3 regions of the Microbulbifer sp. CnH-101-G genome follow, and region 2 is predicted to be linked to each of the others. Evidence: predicted binding sites of a transcription regulator. Region 2 holds the regulator's gene; each other region holds the start of a gene.

Region 1 (2,272 bases), 1.3 Mb from region 2:
GGCTGTCGATACTCAAATGCCGGAAATCCTCTTGCGCAAACGCTTTAAACCCTTTGTAGAGGATGAGCTACCCGAACTCTCTCAAGGTTCACACAAACTGGTAGCCCACCCTATCGGTGGCACGACCTGTCCGGTGGATCTCAGTGAAAACTGCACCTTAGCCATTGGTCCCGAAGGGGGATTTATTGCCTACGAAGTTGAAAAACTCAAAGAAGCCGGATTCCATTCTGTACACTTGGGCCCACGGATTCTCCGGGTAGAGACGGCTCTGCCAGTTCTGGTAAGCCGACTTTTTCCCTCCAGTTAGTAATAAACAACCCCAAAGGAAAAATCTCGCGGAGTAGTCACAAGCCAGCTTCATAACGCTTGATGGTGCTTGTGACCCGCATTTTTCTAATTTTTCACAAACCGTTAATGTCGCAAACCTTTTGCATTCAAAAAGCCTCGGCAATATGACCTCTTTATTGCTCCAGTTTATTGCTCCAGCGCCATGACCTGCACTGAACTTAAGTTTGAGACTTTTGCACGCTTTATTCATCAAGATTTCATCATTTTGTCATAAATAAGACATATTTTGCGGCCTCGTTTTACTTCCCTAGGGTCCAGGTCACATGTACCTATTTTTTCAGCGATTATGCCGCTCAATAACATTCCTTCTTATTTGTCTTCTAAGTCCTATTGCCTCAAGCGCAGTCTCGACTTTTTCTTCAGACAGCAACGGAAAATTATTCAGCCTACACGGCTCTAATACCATTGGTGCTCAGCTGGCGCCCAGCTTGGTTCACGACTATTTCACTGCGAAGGGAGCCACTGATATCAGTATCAAGCCACTCGGAACTCCCAACGAAGTGCGAATGCAGGCAAAAGTTGGCAATAACACTGTATTTGTCGATATAGCTGCACACGGTTCCAGCACTGGTTTTAAGGGACTCAAACTGGCTCAAGCAGATATCGCCATGGCTTCGCGCCCTATCAAAGACAGCGAGTTCAACGCCCTAAGCCAAATGGGTGATATGCGCAGCCGCAAGGCTGAACATGTCATTGCTATTGATGGACTGGCGATTATCGTGCATCCGCGCAACCCTATTAACCAACTGACCTTACAGGAAATCAGTGCTATTTTTTCCGGCCAAATAAAAGACTGGTCAGAACTCGGCAAAGGCAAGGGCCGCATTAATATTTATGCGCGAGATGACCAGTCCGGGACCTGGGATACTTTTAAAAGTTTAGTACTAGGCAAGCGTTACTCTCTCTCCAGTAGGGCCAGGCGCTACGAGTCCAACGATCAACTTTCCGACCTTGTTACCTCAGACCCACGCGGAATCGGTTTTGTTGGGCTAGCATCCATTCGTCAGACAAAAGCTGTTGCCGTTTCTGACCAAAATACACTCCCGCAAGCTCCTGAGCACCTGACCATTGCTACGGAAGACTACCCCCTGTCGCGCCGCCTTTTCTTATACACTCCAGTTTATTCCTCCAACTCAACAGCAGAAGAATTTCTACGTTTTGTACAGAGTGAGTCGGGGCAAGAGCAGGTGAAATCCTCCGGGTTCGTCGCGCAAACTCCCATCGGCTTTAAACCAGAGGAGTCTCGGGAAGGACCAAGTGAATATTTGGAACTGACTCGAAATGCTGAGCGCCTCAGTATTAATTTCCGATTTTCAGAGGGCAGCGCCTCACTGGACAACAAGGCTCAGCAGGATATTGAGAGACTGGCAAAGTTTATGGAAAAACCGCAAAACCAGGGACGAGAACTATTACTTATCGGGTTTGGCGATGAAAAAGTCAGCCCAGAGCGTTCGGTTATCCTATCCAAACTTCGCGCAGTGACCGTCCGCTCAGCTCTGCGCGATTACAAAATCAATACCGCTCCCGTTCAGGGCTTTGGAGCCTACCTCCCTATTGCCTCTAATAATTCCAGAGCCAAAATCAAGAACCGCCGAGTTGAAGTCTGGCTATTCTAACCCTTAAAGCCCGGCCAGGCTCAGGGAAGAAGAGACGATAGAAACTGGGCGCATAAACAACCATGGGGAGGCTAGAGAGACCTCCCCTTTTTTTATTTCGTAACCAATAATGGTATTGATTGAGGGGAGAAATACGGCTGGGAAGTGGGCTACTTATCTTGCATCAGCAAGGGCCCCGATTAAGGACAGCAATACAGCAGCCATAAAAAAGCCGCGTACAAACGCGGCTACAATGGTGACAGAGGTCACCAGGTCTCACAGAGAGGAACGCCAAAGAGCGCTCCGGGGAAAATTCCCTTCAAAACAAG
Region 2 (2,272 bases):
CTCTGTAGGGTTTCCAGGTAGCCGGCGATTACGGTGAGTGGAGTGCGCAGTTCATGGGAGACATTAGCGACAAAATCCCGGCGCATCTGCTCGAGATTGTGCAGGCGAGTGATATCGCGAACGATCACCAGGGCTTCATCCTTACCGTAGCGGGTGACTTCCAGCTGTAGGTGAAGAGCTTCATTACCCGGCGCCTGCAGGGTCAGTGGTCCGCGGGGACTGTTGTCCTCGCTGTGCATATAGCTGACAAATCCGGGATCGCGCACGAAGTTCACCAGGGACTGCCCCTGATCACTGGACTGTAGGCCGAGTAGCTCGCCGGCGGCGGGGTTCCACCAGGCCAGGTGGTCGCCATTTTCCAATGCCACAATACCTTCGCGCAGGGCACTAGTACTGTCCTGAACACGGCGCAACATGGCATGCAGCTTTTGTTTTTCGCGGCGGTGGCGGCGCTGCATGCGGTAGAAGTCGTCGTAGATTTCGCCCCAGATACCAAAAGCGGTAGGCGCAGGGCCGCGGCGGCCATTGGCCAGCCATCGATTGAAGCGGTGCTGTTGCCACAGCACCGAGAGCAGGTAGGCTGCCAGCCCCAAAATCAGGGTCAGGGACCACTCGGAGGTGGTGAACCCTAGGGTTAAGCAGCCCAGTGCAATAATTAAAAAGCGCGAAAATTCGCCAATACTGCGATCTAACATAGCCTTGCCGTGTTACCTGGCGGTCGTCGGGAGGGCTGGTGTCCACCCCCGCACTCAGTACATCTTAGAAACCCGATCCTCTACAGGAGTGACCAAGGGTTACCGCGGGAGTCAGTGCCGATCCAGAAGGATTGTCACACTTTTTCGACAGTTTGCACAGAAAATCGATAGCCGGTGCCGCGCACTGTCTGGATATAGCGGTCGTGACCATCCAGTGCCAGTGCCTTGCGCAGGCGGCGGATATGTACGTCGACCGTGCGCTCCTCCACATACACATTACCGCCCCAGACATGATCCAGCAGTTGGGTGCGGGTGTAGGCGCGCTCCTGGTGAGAGAGGAAGAAGGTCAGCAGGCGAAATTCGGTCGGGCCCATATCCACCGGCTGTCCCTTGATGTTGACCCTGTGGCTGATAGGGTCCAGAACCAAATCTCCGGCGCTGAGGGGGTCTTCGGGGGTGGCTGGGCCGGCGCGGCGCAGCACTGCCTTGAGGCGCGCCACCAGTTCACGGGGGGAGAATGGCTTGGTGATATAGTCGTCGGCGCCCGTCTCTAACCCTTTGATTTTATTATCTTCTTCACCCTTGGCGGTGAGCATGATAATGGGCACCGCAGTGGTCAGCTCATCGCGCTTGAGGCGGCGGGCCAGCTCCACACCGGACACATCGGGCAGCATCCAATCGAGGAGAATGAGGTCTGGCTTTTCGTCGATGACCAGGGCGTGGGCCTCCTGGGCGTTCTCCGCCTCCAGGCAGCGGTAGTCTGCCATTTCCAACGCCACCCGCAGCATATCGCGGACTGCTGCTTCGTCGTCGACAATCAGGATTGTTTTACTGTGCATTTGGCTGCCATACCCGTTCTGTTGTCAGAAGTTCCCGGTTATGACCGGGGATTAAACGGGATTTATATGACAAATATATGACGGTTGTGCCTCAACTCCCAGGCCTGGATCAATTGAAGAGGTAATGCAGGAATATTCCGGCAAATATCGCCAATCCTACCCAGTTGTTATGGAGAAATGCTTTGAAGCAGGCGTTTCTGTCTCGGTCGCGGATCAGCCACTGCTGGTAGGAAAAGAGCGCCGCCACGATAGCCATAGCCACATAGTAAATGGCTCCGAGAGCAAAGCGCTGGCCCATCAACAGTAGTGCCAGTAACACCAAAAACTGCAGGGCTGCAGTTATGGCTCTGTCCATATCCCCGAACAGAATTGCCGTGGACTTGACCCCGATTTTCAGGTCGTCATCCCGATCCACCATGGCATAGAAGGTGTCGTAGCAGAGAGTCCACAACAGGTTGGCAGTATAAAGAAGCCAAGCCTGTGGCGGGACTTCGCCAGTCACTGCGGCAAAAGCCATGGGGATGCCCATACTGAATGCCGCACCCAGTACCACTTGTGGCAGGTGAGTATGGCGCTTAGCGAAGGGGTAGCAGAAGGCCAATGCCAGTGCTGGCAATGACAATAAAATCGTTAGCAGGTTGGTGGTGAGGACCAGTAGAAAAGCCGCGAAGCTGAGCCCGGCAAAGAGGCCCAGGGCTGCCTTGGGGGTAATACTTCCTGTGGCGAGGGGGCGCGTGG
Region 3 (2,272 bases), 2.1 Mb from region 2:
TGGAATATCCTCTTGGTCATCGTCGACGCCGTAAAGAGGGGATACCGCTTTTGTTAAAGAAATTCCATTCCAATCTGGCTGCACGTTTCCCTTCAGGCCAAGCAGAGAAAATATTAGCTTTATTTGCTGATCAACAACAGTTACAGGCAATGCCAGTGCATCTTTTCATGGAGAAGTTGGTTATTTGATGGGCTGCCGCAATGTGGCTTTAGAGCTTCCAATAAAAAAGGCGGCCATAGGCCGCCTAATTCAAGCTCTCAAATCATACGACGGTCAAACAGCTCTTCCCAATTTGGATGACCGCCGTTACAAGTGCTCTTAGAACTTGTATTCAGCACCGATACCGGCATAGCTACGGTCGTAATCGCCATCAGCAGTTTCGTCGGTGTAAAAGCCAAATACTTTTGCTGCGCTGTTGAACTTGTAGTCAACACCCAGGCTGTAAGTTTCGCCGTCTTCTTTCTTAATGTCAGACTGACCGTACTGAGCTTTCAGAGTCCACTGCTCGATTTTGTACGCTACAGAGCCCATCCAGCCATCGGCGTTTTCGCCGTCAGCGTTTTCCTGGTCTTCGAACAGGGCACCAACTTGTACTGGGCCGATGTTGTATTGAGCTACAAAGCGCTGAACGTCAACGTCCTGGCCTTCAACGTCTTGGTCGAAAGCGTAGGCCATGTAAACGCCATTGTTATCGTAAGCAATAGAAGTAGAGATGCCGTTGTTGCGCTTGATTTCTTTACCTAAGATGTCGTTACCATCGTCATCTTGGCCAACGATCTCGTAACCAATGACTTCATCTTTGTTGCTAATGTAAGCAGCAGAAGCTTTGAAGCCAGCGAAAGACGGAGTAGTGTACTGCAGAGCGTCTTCTTCGCGGTTGTCGCTGCTGGTGATCAGGCTTTTGATATCGCCTTCCAGGTCGTTGAACAGGTCAACTTTCTTCTGAGCTACCTTCAGCGGGGTATCGAACTTACCCGCGATTACCTGACCGAAGCCGCCTTCCAGGCCTGCGTAGATGTTGCGCTGGGAGAAAGTATCGTCAGCGTCGCCGTCCATATCTACTTCGTATTCCATACGGTAGATACCCTTGATGCCGTCGGTCAGGGCGATCTCGCCCTTAACACCCAGGCGGGAAGCGTTGCTTTGAACGTCGGTTACAGAGCCATCACCTTCGTCAGCAGACTGAAAGGTAGCATTGGCTTTGCCGTAAAAGTCGAGGACATCGCCTTCTTCTTGGGCGCTGGCCAGAGTAGGGATCATGGCAACAATGGCCAGAGAGAGAGCGGTCTTATTCATAGTCGTCTCGCACAGTTTATGGTTGTGGGTTGAGGGGAAGCCTTCCGTTCAGTCTTTTGGTTGCCCCTCGATTTGGTGCGGATTCTGCGACCTGAATATTACAAACATGTTAAACATGGCATTTTTCTTAAAAAAATATGACCAACAGGTGCCATGAATAACAGTTAAGGCAGTCACAATGCGGCATGGCACGCCGATTACAGGTGTTTTTTGGTTCTAGGGTGCCTGTTTTGTGTGGCGAATTGAATAACTGAATGCGTTGTTATTACAGGGCTTTTTACAGGGATGGGCGCCACAGAAATTGAGCAAAAAATGCACAGATTTGGTGGGAGACTGGGGCACAAATCTACTCTGTGGCCATGGAGCCTCACTCTAGTCCTTTGGGTGTTCTCTCTGTCGATCGCAGTTATTGGCATGCTGCCTGTTTTGCCAGAAATAGGGGCGGTACTCTGGGTATACCTGGTTGTTTTACTACTGTTGCTTTCCACTCCTCAAAGACGCTCCCTCTCTCTATTACTTGTCATCTCATTACTCGGGGCTCTTTGGGCGCTATCGAGCAATAAAACTGCGCTTGAACAGCGTTTACCCGAAATAGCACATGGCATTGACCAACGCCTAAGAGTCGAGGTTGTATCCCTGCCCGAAGTGAGAAATAACCATGCATCACAGGGTGGCGGCACTAGGGATATACGCTTCCAGGCGAGGGTCTTGGAGGCTGGGGTAGGGGCAGGGCGTATTGATTCAGGCAATCTCCTCTATCTCACCTGGTATCGAGCAGATGAAGAGGCGCAAGCGCGCTTGCGCGGTAATAGTCGCTGGGTGTTATCGGTGCGATTAAAGCGCCCGCGCGGCAGTGTGAATCCCCATACCTTCGATTATGAGGGCTGGCTTTTACGGCGTGGCGTCTATGCAACGGGCTATGTGCGTACTCAAAATGGTGATCCGCAGTGGTTGGGGCAGACTGCAGGGCTATCTG

Evidence for each region. The regulator PhoB, encoded in region 2, activates phosphate uptake and scavenging genes when phosphate is short. The targets are predictions, from matches to a motif close to TGTCATAAANNTGTAACA.
Region 1: a site for PhoB is predicted at 555-572, ahead of ACJJID_RS02835 (substrate-binding domain-containing protein). Genes of this name have one in related genera too.
Region 3: a site for PhoB is predicted at 1,422-1,439, ahead of ACJJID_RS07970 (porin). Genes of this name have one in related genera too.

Annotation. Positions count from the first base shown of each region.
Region 1 is NZ_CP174292.1:604,312-606,583, reverse strand. Features, by position in the region: gene ACJJID_RS02840 (16S rRNA (uracil(1498)-N(3))-methyltransferase) at 1-307, shown strand, start outside; gene ACJJID_RS02835 (substrate-binding domain-containing protein) at 855-1,964, shown strand.
Region 2 is NZ_CP174292.1:3,870,895-3,873,166, reverse strand. Features, by position in the region: gene phoR (phosphate regulon sensor histidine kinase PhoR) at 1-695, opposite strand, end outside; gene phoB (phosphate regulon transcriptional regulator PhoB) at 830-1,534, opposite strand; gene ubiA (4-hydroxybenzoate octaprenyltransferase) at 1,644-2,272, opposite strand, start outside.
Region 3 is NZ_CP174292.1:1,799,011-1,801,282, reverse strand. Features, by position in the region: gene ACJJID_RS07975 (bifunctional 2-methylcitrate dehydratase/aconitate hydratase) at 1-188, shown strand, start outside; gene ACJJID_RS07970 (porin) at 319-1,296, opposite strand; gene ACJJID_RS07965 (DNA internalization-related competence protein ComEC/Rec2) at 1,609-2,272, shown strand, end outside.